2 linked regions of the Geotalea uraniireducens genome follow. The protein of the gene in region 2 purifies or fractionates together with the protein of the main gene of each other region. This does not show direct contact. Links are inferred from orthologs where the notes say so. Each region holds a gene or a part of one and is shown on either strand. Other genes may lie near its edges.

The links.
Region 1: the proteins of metK (region 2) and QMN23_RS05260 purify together in Escherichia coli (affinity purification with mass spectrometry; 2 studies listed by BioGRID). This does not show direct contact. The link is inferred for Geotalea uraniireducens from one-to-one orthologs.

Annotation. Positions count from the first base shown.
Region 1 is NZ_AP027151.1:1,108,434-1,118,388, reverse strand. What follows is about bases 2,474-5,472. They hold QMN23_RS05260 (4Fe-4S dicluster domain-containing protein), read right to left. Parts: upstream 4,386-5,472; coding sequence 3,561-4,385; downstream 2,474-3,560. Other genes in these bases: nrfD (NrfD/PsrC family molybdoenzyme membrane anchor subunit), read right to left, coding at 2,474-3,503. In the rest of the region: QMN23_RS05275 (hypothetical protein), read left to right, coding at 554-703; formate dehydrogenase accessory sulfurtransferase FdhD, read right to left, coding at 700-2,160; more of nrfD, read right to left, coding at 2,292-2,473; QMN23_RS05250 (sigma-54-dependent transcriptional regulator), read left to right, coding at 7,697-9,085; QMN23_RS05245 (cache domain-containing protein), read left to right, coding at 9,086-9,955. UniProt on the Escherichia coli protein: Formate dehydrogenase allows E.coli to use formate as major electron donor during anaerobic respiration, when nitrate is used as electron acceptor.
Region 2 is NZ_AP027151.1:2,609,256-2,619,183, forward strand. What follows is about bases 3,552-6,523. They hold metK (methionine adenosyltransferase), read right to left. Parts: upstream 5,637-6,523; coding sequence 4,467-5,636; downstream 3,552-4,466. Other genes in these bases: QMN23_RS12235 (sensor histidine kinase), read left to right, coding at 3,552-3,639; QMN23_RS12240 (response regulator transcription factor), read left to right, coding at 3,650-4,372; ptsP (phosphoenolpyruvate--protein phosphotransferase), read right to left, coding at 5,751-6,523. Also shown: ahcY (adenosylhomocysteinase), read right to left, coding at 1-770; QMN23_RS12225 (cache domain-containing protein), read right to left, coding at 908-1,369; QMN23_RS12230 (NAD(P)H-dependent flavin oxidoreductase), read right to left, coding at 1,489-2,574; more of QMN23_RS12235, read left to right, coding at 2,701-3,551; more of ptsP, read right to left, coding at 6,524-7,517; QMN23_RS12255 (HPr family phosphocarrier protein), read right to left, coding at 7,498-7,764; QMN23_RS12260 (PTS sugar transporter subunit IIA), read right to left, coding at 7,782-8,174; RNase adapter RapZ, read right to left, coding at 8,180-9,037; hprK (HPr(Ser) kinase/phosphatase), read right to left, coding at 9,041-9,928. UniProt on the Escherichia coli protein: Catalyzes the formation of S-adenosylmethionine (AdoMet) from methionine and ATP.

The sequences.
Region 1 (9,955 bases), 1.5 Mb from region 2 along the record:
GCTATTACCGAGGCCAATTTCCGCGCTTTTGATTAATTTATTTTAATTCTATTTGCCTTGTCGATTTCGTAAACATCAACTTGTATGCCAACCGCGCAACAACCGTTAATCATTTTTTATTAGCACACAAGATGCTGTTTTTGTTTACATTTTTTCTACATTACAAAATAGAACCTGACGTTTACACCAATATTTTCGGCGCATTTTGCCCATCTATGTATCATTCTGTCTCGCAAGATGTGACATTTTGGCCAAACTGTCAACAGAAAATGCAGCGCATTTCTACCCGCAACTTCTCATAATAAATTACAATATGGTAACAGTGTACAATAATCGCACGGAAATATTACGATAATCACCGTAATTACCGGCAATTTTACCCGGTAACGTTTTTATATCTATTAAGTAAAATTATGATTAGAACGGCTTGGCTGGCATGGCAGGCGTTCCGACTGCTGACGGTCAAAGCGGCGCAACGGGCACATTCCGCAGCGCGCAACAGACTGATCTAGCGACCGAATTTTACCGGATCGCCATATTCTTGCGGTAACGAATGAGAGAGAATGCGGTGGGGCAGGCCGGAGAAGTCAATTTCCCGGCAGGGGTGAACGTGGCGGGGAAAAGCGGCAAGCGGCGGGTCGACGACGGCGGCGGGCGGGTGGTAAGCGACGCCGGCGCCGCAAACCCGCCGGGCGTGATTTAGCGGGGGCAGGCCCGGTCGAGGCCGGGCAGATCGCTCTCCCGGTCGGACCGCTCTCCCTCCCGCAGCTGGTAATAGTCCGCCGGCGTATTGATGTTCCGGAACGAGTCGAACCCGGGGTCGAGGGCGGCAATCTGCTCCCGGTTGAAGCGGTTGACGTTCGCCCGGCCGAAGAAGGAAACGATCCGCCGCTCGCCGGCGAGCAACGTCGTTTCGATGGCCGCCAGACAGCCCTTGCCGTAGACCGCGTGGAGCGGTTCCAGGCCGTGCGGGCTTTCGGGGATCAGTACGCAGCCAGGGTCGGCCTGGGAAGCCAGCTGCCGGATCAGCGCGCTGTTGAGATAGGGCATATCGCAGGCTACGGCAAAGATTGCCGGGTTGGCGCTGTGGAAAAGCCCGGCATGGATGCCCGCCAGCGCCCCCATCCCGGGATAGACGTCGGCAACCTTGGCACAGGGGAGGAAATCGTACTGCTCCGGGGTATTGGTGACGATCAGCACCTCGGTGAAAATTTCGGCCAGCTGGCGATAGATCGCCTCGATGAAGCGGCCACCGCGGTATGGCAGCAGCGCCTTGTTGCTCCCCATCCGGCTCGACTCACCGCCAGCAAGGATCACCCCGGTGACGCCGGGGATCTGCCCGGCCGCCGCCCGGCGGGACAGCTCGACCGGCGGCCGGCCGAAGGGGACGGTTTCGCCGCCCGCAACGCCCGCCAGCCGCTCATGATGACTGTAGACGGTAAATTTCCCCCCCCGCAGGTAGCCGACCAGCACGATGCCGGCCTGTTCGCAGCCGGCGGCCGCCAGGTCCGTCGGCGAAGTGCGCGAGGCGATCAGGCCGATACCGAGCCGGGCCGCCTTGGCGACCATCTCGGTGGAAACCCGCCCCGAAGTGACCAGCATCTTCCCGGCCAGGTCAACCCGCTTGAACAGTGCTTCGCCGGCGATCCGGTCGAGGGTGTTGTGCCGCCCCAGGTCCTCGGCATAGAAGAGGAGCGCCCCGTCGGCATCCCCCACCGCTGCCGAATGGCTGCCACCATGGCTGCGATAATTCTCTGCCCGGCCGGCCAGCTCGTCCATCAACCGGAACAGCGCCGCCGGGGCGAACCGCTCCCCGCTCCCCCCCGGCACGGCGGCGGCCGGCTGCGGCAGGGCAAAAGTGATCCCGGTGCCGCACCCCGAGGTGAGGATCGGCCGGAGCCGCTCCGGCAGCTCCCCCCGAATCCGGACATTGGCGATGCCGAATTCCTCGCAGACCGCCAGCAGGTCGAAGTCGTCGACCGATGCCACGAACCCCTGCAGCCGCAGGAACCCGGCCACCAGATAGCGGAGATCGTGGGGGGAGGCGATCAGGGTCGCCAGCTCCCGATCGTTGACCCGCAGGACAAGGGGAAACTCCCGGACGATGGCGACCCGTTTTTCTTCGAGCCGGCCATTGCTATAGGTATAGAGAGTATTCATGCAAGTCTCACTTTAGCCGCAGAGGGGAAGATCGCGATGACGCGGGAATCGGGGCGGTAAGGGGGGGGGTAGTCTTACAGCCTTTCCCGGCACGCGCCGTCCCCTCTGCGGCAGACGGTTGTACGGTTATGTTATGCTTCGCTCGGCGAACCGTGCCCCTCGCCAGGCCGGCCGACCTTGCGGAACCGGTCGGGAATCGTGTAGTCGGTCGCCTCGGGATGGTGCTCGAAGATCGGGAAGTACTTGGCGATCAGGACGAAGAAAAGGATATGGGCGGCAATGATGCCGATCGTCACCAGCGATTCGAGGAGCGACGGGACGTAGATCTGCTGGTTGGCCTGTTCCATGCCGAACATCGAGACGTTGAAGCGGTTGAGGACCAGGCCGAAGATCACCATGCTTGCCGCCCGCAGCTGCAACCGCTTGTCGGTCTTGATCCGCTTGCCGAGGTAGAGGGAAAACGGCATGAAGACCCCGACGATCATTTCGGTGGCGAAGAGCGCCGTCAGTACCGGCCGGTCGAACAGCGGCCCGTGCCGGAGAAAGAGCAGCGCGTAGAGCTTCACCACGATGTAGACCCCCATCACCCAGGGGATGATCCGGGTCAGCGTCGCCAGCAGCTCGGACTCGTCGGGCTGCCCCATATACTTATGGACCAGGCTCGCCTCGAAGATAACGATCGACAAGCCGGTAAAAATCGCCGAAAGCCAGAACTGGAGCGGCAGGAGCGGATTGTACCAGAGGTTGTGCAACTTGTCGACGGCGATCAGGAAGAAGGTGCCGAGGGTCGACTGGTGGAGGGTGGAGATCATCGCCGCCAGGATGGCGAAGGGGATCTCCAGGGTCCGCAGCAGCCGCAGCGGAATGTGCCAACCGAACTTCTCGGAAACCGGGTGAAGGAATTCGAGGGTCAGGACGGTGGTATACGCCATGACGCACATCGAGACTTCGAACATCGGCGAGTGGACGTTCCAGTAACGGAGGACGTTGATCCCCCGTTGCGGCTGCCCCAGGTCGAGCAGCAAACCGATGCAGACCAGCGAATAGCCGAGGAAACCGGTGACGATAGCCGGCCGGACCAGCGGCTCTAGCTTCTTGATGTGGCAAACATGGGCGACGACACCGATGGTGAAGGCCCCCGCCGCCAGCGGCACGGCGGTGACGACGTCGAAAGAGATCCAGAGCCCCCACGGGTAGGTGTCGTTCAGGTTGGTGGTCACCCCGAGGCCGAAGATGAAACGGATCATGGCGGACAGCGCCCCCATCCCGACGAGGACCATCATCAGCTTGATGAAGCGATGGTACCCCTTTATCTCATTCATGATGATTCGTGCTGCGGTCATTAAATCCTCCCGTAGAGACAGGTCCGTAGGGGCGGGTCCGGGACCCGCCCCTACATTTTATTTATCCTTTTCCTGCATCCCTTCCTCTTCCTTCCTGATCCGGTCCTTGCGGTGCTGGAACCAGGAGATGGCCGAAAGGGTGCCGCCAACGGTCAGGAAGATTCCCGGGACCAGCCGTAGCGCCTGCCAGGTGTAGGAAGGGAGCGGCCGTTTGGTGATCTTCTTGAAGCCGAGTTCGTCGAGCGGCTGCTGGGTGAGGTAGAGGACGCCGGTCCCCCCCGCCTCTTCCTTGCCGTAGATGGTTTTGTAGTAGCGCTCCGGCTTGGCGGCGATCCGCCGGCTGGCTTCCTTGAGCATCTCGTCGCGGCTGCCGTAGGTGATGGCGGTTGGGCAGGCGGTGGCGCAGGCCGGTTCCAGCCCGGCCTTCACCCGGCTGTAGCAGCCAGTGCACTTCTTCACCAGCGGGAAGGCCTTGCTCCATTCGTACTTCGGGACGCCGAAGGGACAGGCGACCATGCAGAACCGGCAGCCGATGCACTTCTTGGAGTCGTAGACCACCGGCCCTTCCGGCGTCTTGTGAAAGGCGCCGACCGGGCAGACCGAGGCGCAGGCCGGCTCGTTGCAGTGCATGCACATCTCTTTGTAGAAGGCGAACTCGTTCTGGCCGTGCTTCTCATAGTCCTTGAACTTCACCCGGGTGAAGGTGTACTCGGACATCTGCGGCGGATTCTGGTACCCTTCGCCGCTGAAGAAGGTGGTCTTTTCCGCCTTGAGCTGGTTCCACTGTTTGCAGGCCACCTGGCAACCGCGGCAGCCGGTGCATTTGGTCGTGTCGATCAGAAACGACCTGGTTTGGGCATAGTTGACGGTTCCGGCACTCATGCGGCCTTACCCCCTTTCTCGATATTGCAGAGGAACGCCTTGAATTCCGGTATTCCGGTATTGGCGCAGCCGACGGTCGGCGTCAGGACATTGCCGCTATCGCCGGTAGCCAGCCCGGCATAGCCGAAATGCCACGGCATGCCGACCTGCTCGATTTCCCGCCCCTGGACTAGGAACGGCTTGAGCCGGGCAGTGACCAGCGCCCGGGCCTGGATGCTCCCCCGCTCGGTGGTCACCGTCACCCGATCGCCGTTGGCGATCCCTTTCCGTCCCGCCAGGGTTTCGCTGATCTCGACGAACATGTCGGGAACCAGCTCCACCAGCCATGGCAGGCTCCGGGTCATCGCCCCCGCCTGCCAGTGCTCGGTTACCCGGTAGGTGGTGCCGACATAGGGGAATTTGGCGGTGTCGCTGGAGACGTTCTTCGGCACCTTGACCACCGGGTTGTTCTGGACCCGGGAAAGCAGGTTGCGGGCCGGACTCTCCACCGGTTCGTAATGCTCGGGGAAGGGGCCGTCCTTCATGTCGAGCGCGTAGAGACGGCCGTGCCCCTCGGGGAACATGATGAACGGGTAGCGCCCCTCCTTGTCGTCGGCCATCGGCGGCCAGGGACCGTCGGGGACATCCCCCTGCCACTTCTTCTCCAAGGGGTTCCAGGCAATGACCGTCCGTTGCGGATTGAACGGCTCCCCCTTCGGATTGACGGAGGCCCGGTTGTAAATGATCCGACGGTTCACCGGCCAGGCCCAGGACCACTTGGGGAACATGCCGAGACCGGTCGGGTCGGCAGGATCGCGGCGAGCCATCAGGTTCCCCTCCTTGGGATAGGAACCGGAGTAGATCCAATTGCCGGAAACGGTGGAGCCGTCGTCCATCAGATACTTGAAGCCCGGCACCTGCTCGCCGGCCTTGAATTCGAGAACCTTGTCCTTCTCCTTGACGGTCACGTCGCGGGTGAAGTAGCCGTTGATCTCCTTGGCCACCTGATGAACGTCCGGCTCATGGCCGGGGCCATAGTTCCAGGCAAGCGTGGTGATCGGCTCGGGGAACGCGCCCCCTTCCTTCTGGTAGAGCGCCTTCACCCGTTTGCAGAACTCGTCGATGATATGGAGGTCGCTGCGCGCCTCCCCCACCGGCTCGATGGCCCGGTAACGCCACTGGACCCAGCGGCCCGAGTTGGAGATGGACCCTTCCTTCTCGACGGAGGAGGCGGCCGGAAGCATGAAGACTTCGGTCTGGATATCCTTCGGATTGACCCCGGGACGTTTCCAGAAGATCGAGGTCTCGGTCTCCCAAAGGTCGACGGTGACAAGCCACTTCAGCTTGCCGAGCGCCTCCCGGGCATGGCCGGAGTCAGGACCGCCGACCGCCGGGTTCATCCCCATGCAGACCAGTCCTTCCAGCTCACCCCTGCCCATCTTCTCCATAATCTTCACGTAGGAGTAGTTCCCCATCCGCTTGGGAAGGTAGTCGTAGCAGAAGTCGTTCTCGCTGGTGGCGCTATCGCCGTACCAAGCCTTGAGGAGGCTGGTCATGTACTTGGGGGTATTCCCCCACCAGTTGGCGCTTTTCGGGTCCTTGGTCTTCGGCGTCCACTTCTCGGTGTACGCCTTCAAATCCACGTTGTCGAACTCCGGCGACTTGAGGTAACCGGGGAGGATATGGAAGAGGAGCGCATAGTCGGTGGAACCCTGGACGTTGCTCTCGCCGCGCAGCGCATTCACCCCGCCGCCGGCGATGCCGATGTTCCCCAACAGCAGCTGGAGCATCGCCACTGCCCGGACGTTCTGGCTGCCGTGGGTCGACTGGGTGATCCCCATGGCGTAGAGGAGGGTCCCCGCCCGGTCGGGGCGGCCGGTGCCGCAGAAGGCCTTCGCCACCTTCAGGTAATCGTCCTTCTTCGTCCCGGTGATGGCGCAGACGGTGTCGGCGTCATAGCGGCTGTAATGCTTTTTCAGCAGCTGGTAGACGCACTTCGGGTCCTTCATGCTCATATCGCGCTTCGGCTTGCCGTCGGCAGCGGTGGCGTATGCCCACGATTTCGGGTCGTAGGTCTTTTCCTGGTCGTCGAAGGAGCAGAACATCCCGTCCTGAAAGTCGAACTTCTCGGAGATGATGAAGGTGGCGTTGGTATATTCCCGGACATACTCCTCGTGGATGAGGTGGTTCTGCAGGGCATAGTTCATCAGCCCGCCGAGGAAGGCGATGTCGGTCCCGGGGCGAATCTGGGCATAGATGTCCGCCTTGGAGGAGGTCCGGGTGTAGCGCGGGTCGACCGAGATCAGCGTCGCCCCGTTGTCGAGCGCCTTTTCGATCCACTTGAAGGAGATCGGATGGTTCTCGGCCGGATTGCAGCCGATGGCCATGATGACGTCGGCATTCTTCAGGTCAATCCAATGGTTGGTCATGGCACCACGACCGAATGAAGCCGCCAGACCGGCGACTGTCGACGAGTGTCAAAGTCGGGCCTGGTGCTCGATCTGCCCCAGGCCCATCGCCCGGCCGAACTTCACCCAGAGGTAGCACTCTTCGTTGTCGAGGCCGGCGCCGCCGAAGAAGGCCATCCCATCGGTCCGGTTGACGACATATTCCTTGTTGTCCTTCTTGTTCAGCTCGGTCTTCTTGAACGATGCATCGCGGGTATCCTTCATCCGCCGGGCGATCCGCTCCAGCGCCCAGTCCCACGACTTCTCCTCCCACCGGTCCGAGCCGGGGGCGCGGTACTTCACCTTCTGCAGCCGCCGCTCGTTGTTGGCGATCTGGAACAGGGCGCTCCCTTTGGGGCAGAGCGCCCCTTGGTTGATCGGATGCTGCGGGTCTCCCTCGGCGTTGACGACCTTGCCGTCCCGGGTATGGACGATCAGGCCGCAGCCGACCGAACAGAACGGACAGATGGTGGTCGTCATCTTCGTTCCGCTCGTCCGGAGTTCGGGAGCATCGACGCTCGCTTCCCCCGGTTTGCCGGAGAGGGCCAGCGCCGCACCGGCCAGTGCCCCCCCTTGCAAAAACTGCCTGCGCGAAATACCCATAAAATTCTCCCCCTTGCCTATCGGGCCGCTGCGGACCCGTGTTGTAAACATTTCGCAGCTATAGGGCAACCTTCGTGCCAAGTTGTTTACAGCAAAATTCACCGCCACTAGTGCATGTAATATCTTACAATTACTACATTGTTGTATTGGCGTTTTTTAACTGATTACCCGACACACATTCCGCTCTTGCAGAAATGTGGCCGGCTGTGTATCATTTTGTCCATTGAGAAACCTTTAATCTGGTCGGGAAAGCCGGTCCGACGACCGGCACGGGACGGAACCATGCTGAAGGCACGCATATTGATCTGTGACGACGAGGAGGGGATCCGCCGCTATCTCCAGAAGATGTTCCAGGCGAGCGAATTCGAGGTCGAAACGTTTGCCGAGGGAACCAGCCTGCTCCAGCGGCTCGAAGGGGGGAGCGACGGCGATGCCGACATCCTGGTCCTCGACGTGCGGATGCCGGACATGGACGGCATCGAGGTGCTCAAACGGGCCAAGAAACTCCGCCCCACCCTGCCGGTGGTGGTGATGACCGCCTTCGGCACCATCGACTCGGCGGTGGAAGCGATCAAGTTCGGCGCCTACGATTACGTGACCAAGCCCTTCCCCAAGGAGAAGATCCTCGGCGTCATCGAAAACGCCCTCGAACTGGATTTGCTGCTGAAGGAGAACCGGGTGCTCAAGGAAGAGCTGAACCGCCCCGACTCGCCGGACAACATCATCTTCGTCAGCGACAAGTTCCGCGAGGTGTACGAACTGACCCTCCAGGTGGCCCAGAGCGACGCCAACATCCTGGTCCTCGGCGAATCGGGCACCGGCAAGGAGCTGATCGCCGGGGCGGTGCACTACAACAGCCCCCGCCGGAGCCGGCGCTTCCTCTCGATCAACTGCGCCGCCCTTTCCGACACCCTCCTCGAAAGCCAGCTGTTCGGCCATGTCCGCGGCGCCTTCACCGGGGCGATCACCACCCAGAAGGGGCTCCTGGAGGAGGCGGACGGCGGGACACTGTTCCTCGACGAGATCGGCGACGTCAGCGCCGCAGTCCAGGCCAAGCTGCTCCGGGTCATTCAGGAGCGCGACTTCATCCCGGTGGGGGCGACCAAAGCCAAGAGCGTCGACATCCGCTTCGTTGCCGCCACCAACAAGAACCTGGCAAAAGAGGTCCAGGAGGGACGGTTCCGCGAAGACCTCTACTACCGCCTCAATGTCATCACCATCGACCTGCCGCCGCTCCGCGAACGGCCCGAGGATATCGAGCCGCTGGCCGAGCACTTCATGAGGAAATACGCCCGACGGATCAAGAAGGAGCTGCGGGGGATCAGCCCGGAGGCACTGCAGCTGTTGCGCAGCTACCGCTGGCCGGGCAACGTCCGGGAACTGGAGAACGTCATGGAACGGGCGGTGATCCTTTCCCGCGGCGACCAGGTTCTTCCCGCGGTCCTGCCGCTCCGCGGCAAGGAGTCCCCTCCCCCGCCCCGGGACAACCGGCTGATCCCCCTGGAAACCGTCGAGCGGGAGCATATCGAGCGGGTACTGCGCCAGACCGGCTACCACAAGAGCCGGACTGCGGAGATCCTCGGCATCTCGCGCAAGACCCTCGACCGGAAGATCGCCGAATATGCCATCGCGCTGGCGGGCCACGCCCGGGGCACGGCGCTGGATTCCTGAATGAGCCACGTCCGTTTCCCGATCAAGCTCAAGCTCACCGCCGCGACCCTTATTCCGCTCTTCGTCGCCACCGGCGTCTGCTGGCTGATCGGTCTCTACGTCATCGACTCCCGCATCCTCAACCAGGCCCAAGAAAAGGTCCGGACCGATCTCAACGCCGCCCAAGCCGTCTACCAGGGAGAAGTCGACCACATCCGCGACGTGGTGAAATTCACCGCCAACAACCCTTTCACTTCGGCAGTCGTTGAAAAGGGGGACCGGCGGATGCTCCACACCATCCTCACCCCGCTCCTCGCCTCCGAGAGACTGGACATCCTGACGGCGGTCAATGCCGGCGGCGAAGTCGTTTTCCGGGCCCGCAACCCGGCCGCCTTCGGCGACGGCAAGGGCGGCGACCCGCTGGTCGCGCGGGCGCTGCACGGCGAACTGGTCGCCGGAACCAAGGTGATTCCCGCCGACGAACTGGTGAAAGAGGGGCGCGAACTGGCCGACAAGGCAACCGTCGCCATCGTCCCCACCCCTCATGCGCGGCAGCGCGACGAACTGGTGGAACGCTCCGGGATGGTAATGGTGGCCGCGGCACCGATCCGTGACCGGCAGGGCCGGATCGTCGGCGCCCTCTACGGCGGCCAGTTGCTTAACGACAACAACCGGCTGGTCGATCGGATCAAGAAGATCGTCTTCGAGGCGGTGGAGTTTCGCGGCCAGGATGTCGGCACCGCCACCATCTTCCTCGGCGATCTGCGGATCGCCACCAACGTCTATTCCCGCCCCGGGGTCCGGGCAATCGGCACCCGGCTTTCCGAGGAGGTCTACCGGCGGGTGATGCTCAACCGGGAGAAGTGGGTGGGGCGCGCCTTCGTCGTCAAC
Region 2 (9,928 bases):
GCCACCATCACGTCGGTGGCCCGCTTGATACCGTCGACCAGCGATTCGCGGCAACCGTAAACGTTGTCGAACTTGGACTTGGTGACCGAATCGTTGACGTTGATCGCCGGGAATTTCAGCCGCCCTTCCTTGTGCATCTGATAGAGACGGTGAACACCGGTGGTAGTCTCCTCGGTGACGCCGCGGATGTTTTCCGCCAGCTTAGTGTACCAACCGGGCTTAGTCGCCAACCGCTTCCTGATGGCAGCGAAGAGATACTCTTCCTCTTCGCAGGTCGGATTGGCCACGACGGTTGAATCCTTTTCCGCCGCGCTCCCGAGGTGCACCAGCAGCGTCGCATCGCCGCCATCGTCGAGGATCATGTTCGGCGTACCGCCGTCATTCCATTCGAAAATCCGGTGGGTGAACTCCCAGTACTCTTCCAGCGACTCACCCTTGTAGGCAAAGACCGGAATGCCGCTGGCCGCGATCGCGGCAGCCGCATGGTCCTGGGTGGAGAAAATGTTGCACGATGCCCAGCGGACCTCGGCACCGAGAGCGGCCAAGGTTTCGATCAATACCGCCGTCTGGATGGTCATATGGAGCGACCCGGCGATACGGGCCCCCTTGAGCGGCCGCGCAGCCGCGTACTCTTCGCGAATCGCCATCAGCCCCGGCATTTCTGTCTCGGCGATGGTCATCTCTTTCCGTCCCCAGCCGGCCAGCGCAATGTCGCTTACCACGTAATCCCCGGCCGCCGTTGCGGCACCCGGATTTACCGTTGAAACCATTGTTTATCCTCCGTTGCTCTGCAGATTGACTGTTTTATATATCATGTCCGTCAGTGACGGTCAAAAGAGAATCGGCCCCGACACAAAAAAGCCCTCCGGCAGCATGCCGGAGGGCGGTTACAGCGGAGATTGACTGATTAATAATACACACCACAGCCGATGAAGACCGAGTCGTCAACCTTTTTGATAAACGAGGACTTGCGCTGCATGACGTGCGTTTTCGGATTTGGCCACTTGTAATTGTACCAGCCGCCGCCTTTCTGGGCGGTTTCGATCAGGCCGATGGTCACGAGCCGGACATTCTCATTCTTGGACTGAAGCTGATTCTTGCCGATCAGCGACGGGTCGGCGCCATGGGCAAGAAAGACCCCGTTAAAGCCAACGGCAAAGATATAGAGATCGCCCTTGACGAACGGCCCTTTCGGATTGCTGAACTCGACGAAGGCCTTCTCTTTGCCATGGGCCTTGACGTAGGCAATTGCCTTTTCCACCAGTGCCTTTGCTTCGGCTTTCGTCCCCTTTCCGTCCGACGCGGCCATCGCCGCCGACGTCATCATCAACAAGAGCCCTGCAACCACGATCGACACGAATCTTTTCATAGCCCCCCCTTACCCGAACGCGAAATAAATGACAGACTTTCGTCCCAAGCAAATGCCGGTTACGGAAGAGAATAACATCATCGCGGTAAAATACCAGCAACGTGCAGCATTATCGGTCGTTATGCCGCCTCCTCGCCAACCTGTTGTTCGGCAAAAAGCTCGTCGAAGACCTCCCGAACCGTGGTGATCCGTTCAGCCCTCCAGGCATTGGAGCCACAAAATACCAGTCCCGATTCGACATCGCCCCGTTGCGCTCGATCAAGGGCACTGACAATACAAAACCGTTCCCCGGTTTCTTTGTACGAGCACTTCTTCAGACAGCCATTGTTGCACATTGTCCCCTGCAACTGGTCGTGGAGAACAATCTGCTCCTGATTGCTGATGATCGCCCGGCCCGGCAGTCCGGCCGGACTCATGATCAGGCCGATATCCTCCTTACGACAGCGAAGATAGGCTTCCTTATAGGTGTCATCCGCATCACACTCAACCGTCGGGACAAAGCGGCTGGCCATCTGAACTCCGTCAGCCCCCTCCGCCAGCGCATGGTGAAGATCTTCCCGGCTCCAGATGCCACCGGCGGCAATCACCGGCATCTGCCGGCCGTATTCGGCCAGGAAAAATTCCTTGACGGCACGTACCGTCCCATACTGGTCGTAGCTGCCGGTGCCAATGTTCTCCAGCTTCTCTCCCAGATGGCCGCCGGCAGTATCGGGATCTTCCACGACCACGGCATCGGGGAGCCGGGCGAAACCTTTTTCCCATTTTTTGGCGATCAGTTGGGCGGCCCGGATCGACGAGACGATCGGCACCAGGGCAACATCGGGAGCGTGAGCGGTCAGTTCGGGGAGCGAGAGCGGCAAGCCGGCACCACAGACGATGACTTTGGCGCCACCCTCGATAGCCGCCCGGACCAGCTCTTCGTAATCGGTAAGGGCCACCATGATATTGACGCCAATAACCCCCGCGGGAGCCAGGGTATAGGCTTTGCGTAACTCCTCCCGCAGAGCGGCCGGATTGGACTGGAGGAAGTTGTCGCCGGTAAAGAGCCCGCTGTTCAGGGAAATCCCCGCCGCGGCCACCAGCCCGACGCCACCGCAGGCAGCCACACTGCCAGCCAGCCGCCACCCCGAGATGCGTACCCCCATCCCGCCCTGAATGAGCGGATACTGTACTTCATGTTTACCGATCTTCAACGGTCCGATCATTTCGATCCCCTTGCCAGAGTGGATATCGTCCCAGTAAAGATAGCAGAAAGGCGAACATGGCCGGTGTAATAGTTATGTAAAAGGAAACCGCTTGCAAACTCGCCGGGGGGGTGTTACATCAAAGCCATGAGATGGCTCAAGAGACTGTTCACTCCGCTCTACGCCCTGATCGGCATCCAGGTTGTCTGGGGGCTTTTGGTCTTTTTCTGGATCTACTGGTTTGTCGGCCGGCACAAGGAGTTTCGCGCCCTGGCGGAGCGTTACCGCCCGGAACTGCTCGGCCGCGGCTTCGACTGGGTGGTCCTGGTCGAAGGGCTGATCCTGCTGGTGATCATTCTGGCCGGCGTTTACGTGATCTTCCTTTTCTGGCGCCGCCAGTCGACCCTCTACCGGGAGCAGAAAGAGTTCATCTCCCAGGTCACCCACGAACTGAAATCACCCCTCGCCTCCATCAAGCTCCATCTGGAAACCATCAGGCTGCGCAAGCCGCCGCCCGAAAAACTGGAGCGCTTTCTCGACACCATGCTGGAAGACATCGAGCGGCTCGATAACCTGATCAGCAATTTTCTGATGGCGGCCAAGATCGAGCAGCGCCGGCGTGCTCCCCAGTATCCGGTGATCGATTTTTCAGCTTTCCTCACCCGCTATCTGGAGCAGCAGCGGAGTAAACTTCCCGAGGGAGGGAGCATCGGTCTCGACATCCAGGAAGGATTGCGGGCGGCGATCGACACGGACGGGATGGAAACCGCTCTGCGCAACCTGTTCGAGAACGCCATCCTCTATAGCCCCACCTCCCCGGAAATCCAGGTCGTGCTGCGGCGCAAAGGGCGGTATGGACTGTTGACCTTCAGCGATAACGGCAAGGGGATCGAAGCGGATGAGCTGAAGAAAATCTTCAAAATGTTCTACCGGGTGCGGCGCCAGGGGGAAAATATCCGCGGCACCGGCCTCGGGCTGTACATCGTGAAGACGGTCATCAGGGAACACGGGGGGACCATCACCGCAACCAGTGGCGGAATCGGCAAGGGGACCAGCTTTCACCTGGCCATCCCGCTGGTCGATTGAGAGGACGGCCATGGCGGAAGAGCAACCGCATATCCTGCTCGTCGAAGACGAAATGCATCTCGCCCGGGGGATTTGCTTCAACCTGGAGCAGGAGGGGTATCGGGTCAGCCACGTCGAGAGCGGCGAGGAAGCGCTCGAACGGCTGGCTATCGACCGCTTTGCCCTGCTGATCATTGACGTCATGCTGCCGGGTATCGACGGCTTCACGGTCTGTGAAAGGGTCCGCACCATGGATGCCAGGGTGCCGATCCTCATTCTCACTGCCCGGGCCGATGAAGGCGACCGGGTCATCGGGCTACAGAGCGGTGCCGACGATTACCTGACCAAGCCCTTCAGTCTCAGCGAATTCCTGCTCCGGGTCGGTGGCATGCTCCGCCGCTCTTCCTGGTATCGTCCCGAACCCATCGAAGAGGGATACCGTTTTGGCGACAACGAGATATTCCTGCTTTCGTACCACGCCCGGACCGCCCAGGGCGAGATCGACCTGACCGAACTCGAAGTCAAGATGCTCGCCCTCTTCTTCCAGCGCGAGGGGCAGGCAATCACGCGGAAAGATATCCTCGAAAACGTCTGGGGATATACCTCCGACACCGAAACGAGGACCCTCGACAATTTTATTGTGCGCCTCCGCAAGTATTTCGAGCCCAATCCGGCGCAACCGGTCTATTTTCAGACGGTCCGCGGCGTCGGCTACCGCTTCACCCGCGGGGGAGCTGACAAAGTACCGTCCTAAACCGCCACCCCTCCTGAAAGTAAAACGGGCCAGGGAACACCTCCCCCGGCCCGTCGCACGGCATGTACCGTCAATTATCCTGATCGCCAGCGGCCTACAGCCCCGCCTTCTGACGAATAATCTCCGCCTTGTCGGTCCGCTCCCAGGTAAATTCCGGCAGCTCCCGGCCAAAATGGCCGTAAGCGGCAGTCTTGCGATAGATCGGCCGGAGCAGGTCGAGCTGCTCGATAATCGCCCGGGGACGAAGATCGAAGACCTCACGGACGATCTCGGCAATCCGCTTGGACGGGATTTTGCCGGTACCCGACGTATCGACCATCACCGACACCGGTTCGGCAACCCCGATGGCATAGGCGACCTGGACTTCGCACTTGCTGCAGAGGCCGGCGGCCACCAGGTTCTTTGCCACGTAACGGCCCATATAGGCAGCCGATCGGTCGACCTTGGACGGGTCCTTGCCGGAGAAAGCCCCACCACCATGGGCGCCGTGCCCACCGTAGCTGTCGACGATAATTTTTCGGCCGGTAAGGCCGCAGTCGCCCATCGGGCCGCCGATGACGAAGCGGCCGGTCGGGTTGATCAGGAAGCGGGTTTTGTCATCCATCAGCTGCGCCGGAATGATCTTTTTGACCACCTCCTCGATAATCCCCTCCTTGATGGTTTCATGGGAGACTTCGGGGGTGTGCTGCGAGGAGATGACCACCGTATCGACCCGTACCGGCTTGTCATCCACATACTGGATCGAAACCTGCGACTTGGAGTCGGGACGGAGGAAGTTGAGTACGCCGTTTTTCCGCACTTCAGCCAGCCGCTGGGTAAGCTGATGGGCATACATGATGGTCATCGGCATCAACGCAGGGGTTTCATCGCAGGCATAACCAAACATCAATCCCTGATCGCCGGCGCCCTGCTCCTTGAACATCCCCTCTCCTTCGGTGACCCCTTGGGAGATATCCGGGGACTGCTTGTCAATCGAAACGAGGACGGCGCAGGTCTCCCAGTCAAACCCCATAGCGGAGTCGTTATAACCGATATCCTTGATGGTTTCGCGAACCACCTTCGGGTAGTCGACAACGGCGCTGGTGGTGATTTCACCGGCAATCACCGCCATCCCGGTCGTCACGAGGGTTTCACAGGCGACCCGGGCACGGGGGTCCTGGGAGATAATCGCATCGAGAATCGCATCCGATACCTGGTCGGCAACCTTGTCCGGATGCCCTTCGGAAACGGATTCCGACGTGAAAATGTAATCTTTCATTTCCATCGTACGTTATTCCTCCTCACGCATTTTTACGCTTTTTCTGGCTCAAAGAAGAGGAATTGTACGGGCGGCCAGCCCGTTTTGTCAAGGGAGAAAGGGACGGAAGGGGCGAAAAAATCAGTCGAAACTCTCCGAAAAACGGGCGGCAATTTCCGCCTTGAGGAACTGCTCGACTTCAGCCACCGTGGAAAACGTCAGGAGAGTGGCGATGAGACGCTCGGCGTCAGTCTTGGCGGCGCGGCGCAGGATCTTCTTGACCCGGGGAATGGACGCAGCGTTCATGGACAGTTCGTCGAAACCGAGCCCGAGGAGCACCGGCAAGTACGCCGGCTCGCCGGCCATCTCCCCGCACATGCAGGCGCGGATCCCGGCGTTATGTGCCGCGTCGACAACCGACCGCAGCGACCGGAGCACCGCGGGATGAAGGGGCTGGAACAGGTGGGCCAGATGCTCGTTGGTGCGGTCGATGGCCAGAGTGTACTGGATGAGGTCATTGGTCCCGATACTGAAGAAATCAACCTCCTTGGCTAGCAGGTCGGCAATGACCACCGCCGACGGGATCTCGATCATGATGCCGATCTCGATAGCCTCGTCGAAAGGGATTTCTGCGCGGCGCAGTTCGTCCTTGGCCTCTGCCAGCAACACCTTGACCAGGCGAATCTCTTCGATCCCGGAAATCATCGGGAAAAAGATGCGGACTGTGCCAAGGGCACTGGCCCGCAGGATCGCCCGCAACTGGGTCTTGAAAAGCTCCGGCCGGCGCAGCGACAGGCGGATGGCCCGCAATCCGAGGGCCGGGTTCATCTCATCTTCGAGATGCAGATCGGCGGCAATTTTGTCACCGCCGATATCGAGCGTCCGAATGGTCACCGGAAGGGGAGCCAGCGAAGCAACCATGGCGGCATAGGCACGAAACTGCTCATCCTCGTCGGCTCCGCCGGCGCGATTCAGAAACAGCATTTCCGTGCGGTAAAGGCCGACGCCTTGCCCGCCATGTTCCTTGAGCGAGGGGACTTCTTCGGGAAACTCCAGGTTGCCCAGCAGGGCGATCCGATAACCGTCGGTCGTCTCGGCAGGAAGATCTTTCAGTTTTCTGAGTTCCTGCTCGATATATTCGTAATGTTGCTTGCGGCGTAGATAGTCACGGAACGTCTCCTGGTCGGGATTGATCACTACCGTGCCATCGGTACCGTCGATGAGGACCGGCAATCCATCGAGGTCCTCGCCGGTCAGGTCTTCCAAGCCAACGACAGCCGGGATTTCCAGGGCCCTGGCCAGGATGGCGCTATGACTAGTCCGGCCGCCGAGATCGGTAATGAAGCCGACGACCTTGCTCTTGTCAATCTGCAGGACATCAGTAGGGGACAGATCGTGGGCGACAATAACCACCTTCTTTTCGTCGATGGCACTGATCGGTTCGTGGCGTTTGCCGACCATATTCCGCAGGATCCGCTCAATGACCGTCTCTACGTCGACGACCCGCTCACGCAGATACTCATCTTCTATGCTGGCAAAAAAATCTTTGAATTTAAGCAGGTTTCTTTTGAGTGCAGCTTCGGCGTTAATCCGTTCCACCCCGATCAGGTCAACAGTCCCCTGGACAAGCATGGAATCTTCGAGAATCAACAGGTGGGTATCAATGACGTAGAGATGTTCATGGCCCTTGGTAGCGGCAATCTGCTCCTTAAGCGCTTCGAGATCGTGCCGGGCCTTGGCAAGTGCCGCTCTGAACCGCTCGATTTCCACCGGCACCTGCTCAGGGGAGATGGCACTCTCCACTACCGCAACACGACTCCGATCAGTCAGCCGGACCGTGCCGATGGCAATGCCGGGTGAAGCCCCTATCCCCGAGAGAGATATCTTGTCATTCCTCGCCAAAGCCATTGGTTATGATTTCTTCCAGGGCGGCCATCGCCTCAGTTTCGTCCTCACCGTCGACCTTGACCGTGATGACAGTCCCCATCGCCGCTGCCAGCATCATGATCCCCATGATGCTTTTACCGTTAACTTCAACGCCTTCGCGGGCGATCTTGATCTCGGAACCGAATCTGCTGGTGGTTTTCACCAGTAATGCCGAAGCTCGTGCATGGAGCCCCAGCTTGTTGACGATGGTAAATTCCCGAACGAGCATTATGCCACTTCCCCTTGTTACCTGAGATAATCTCCAGCTACTGCAATTGCTTCACGGCCGCACTCTTTGAGCGATTTGGCGAGTTCTGTCACGTTCCCCTCTCCTCTCTCGGCCGCAAACTTGATTACCATCGGCAGGTTAACGCCGGTCAACACCTCGATACGGTCGCTTTCGAGCAGCGAAAGGCTCATATTGGACGGGGTACCGCCAAACATGTCGGTCATAATGACCGCCCCCCCCTCGGCCACCCGGCTGACGGCCGCCGCAATCTCCTCCATGATCGAATCGGCCTGATCGCTGGAACTGATTCCGACAGCCTCGGCATGATCGATCGGGCCGACAATCATCTCGGCAGCCCGCAGCAGTTCGCCGGCAATATTCGCATGGGTCACAAGCACTAAACCAACCATAATCTTTATCCTTTTTCCATATCACGGTGGGTGATTTTAACCGTTACACCTTGTGCGGCAAACGATTCGCGCAGCTCCTCGACCAGGGCGACCGACCGGTGACGACCACCGGTGCAGCCGATGGCGATCGTCAGATACGATTTTCCCTCCCGCTCGTAAGCCGGGACTAGGAATGCCAACAGCTCCTTGAATTTCTCCAGGAACTTGCTGGTAGCCTCCTGCCGCAGCACAAAATTCCGTACCCGGGCATCGATCCCCGGTAAAGAACGCAGATCCGGCACGAAGTAGGGATTCGGCAGAAAGCGAACATCCATCACCAGATCCGACTCAAGAGGTATCCCGAAACGATAACCGAACGATTGGAGATGAATCGTCATTCGCCGCGGGCCACTGCCGTCCATCACCCGCATCTGCACCAATTCCTTGAGTTGATGGACATTCAACTCCGACGTATCGATCACCTGGGTGGCCAGGCGCCGCAAGCCGGCAAGCTGTTCGCGCTCGAACCGGATTCCTTCCGGCACCGACCCGCTTTCCAAGGCGGGATGGCGGCGGCGAGTCTCTGAAAAACGCCGAATCAGAACCTCATCGGTTGCATCGAAGTAGATGATTTCGATGGAGTGGCCGGATTCGCCGATCTCCTGGAAGACTTTTTCGTACCCTTTGCTAAAATCCCGGCCGCGGATATCCATCACCAGCGCAACGCCCGGCACGCCTTCACCGGTCTTCTGCACCAGATCGATAATTGTCGGGAACAGCAATACAGGCAGGTTGTCGACGCAGAAGTAGCCCTCATCTTCCAGAACCCGCACCGCCGTTGATTTACCGGAGCCGGAAAGACCGGTGATGATCAGAACGCGCATCGGCTATTCAACCTCGTCCCCGAGCGGGCGCACATCCATTCGTGCCAGCAGCTTTTCGTGGAATTCCCGGGCAGAATGATACCCCATGCCTTTCAGCAGATGATTTCGCGCCGCCACTTCGATAATCGAGGTGAGGTTGCGTCCGGGGCGAACCGGGATTTTCAGGTAGGGAAGTTCAAGGTCGAGGATCGTGTACACTTCGTCATCAAGGCCAAGACGATCATACTCCTGCTCGGCATCCCACTCCACCAGCTCGATCACCATCTCGATAATCTTCTTTTCGCGAATCGAGGAAACCCCGAAGAGGTTCTTGATATTGATGATGCCAAGCCCGCGAACTTCGATATGGTACTGGATCGCCTCGGCAGCCTGCCCCACTAGGGCGGCCGGCATCTTCTTCTTCACATAGACGACATCATCGGCAACGAGACGATGTCCACGGATGACCAGGTCGAGAGCGCACTCGCTCTTGCCGATTCCGCTTTTCCCCACGAGCAGCACCCCAACCCCCAGAACGTCAACCAGAACGCCATGGATATGCGTTGTCGGCAACAGCCGTTCCTCGAGGAACTTGGTGATCAGGGAGATAAATGTCGACGACTGGTGGGGTGAAACGAGTAACGGTATGCCTGCCTTTTCCGCCTCACGCTTGAGGATGTCGGGAGGCTCCAGCCCCTTGGTGACAATAAAACAGGAAATGGGAAACTGGCAGAGCTTGACAACGTTCTGCTCCGTCTGAGATGCAGGAATCGCCCGAAGATAGGATATCTCGGTATTCCCGAGCACCTGCACCCGGTCTGGGTGGAGATGTTCGGTATAGCCGGTCAAGGCGAGGCCGGGCTTCTGAATCCGGGAGCTGAAAACACGATGCCCGATTCCGGCGGCTCCGGC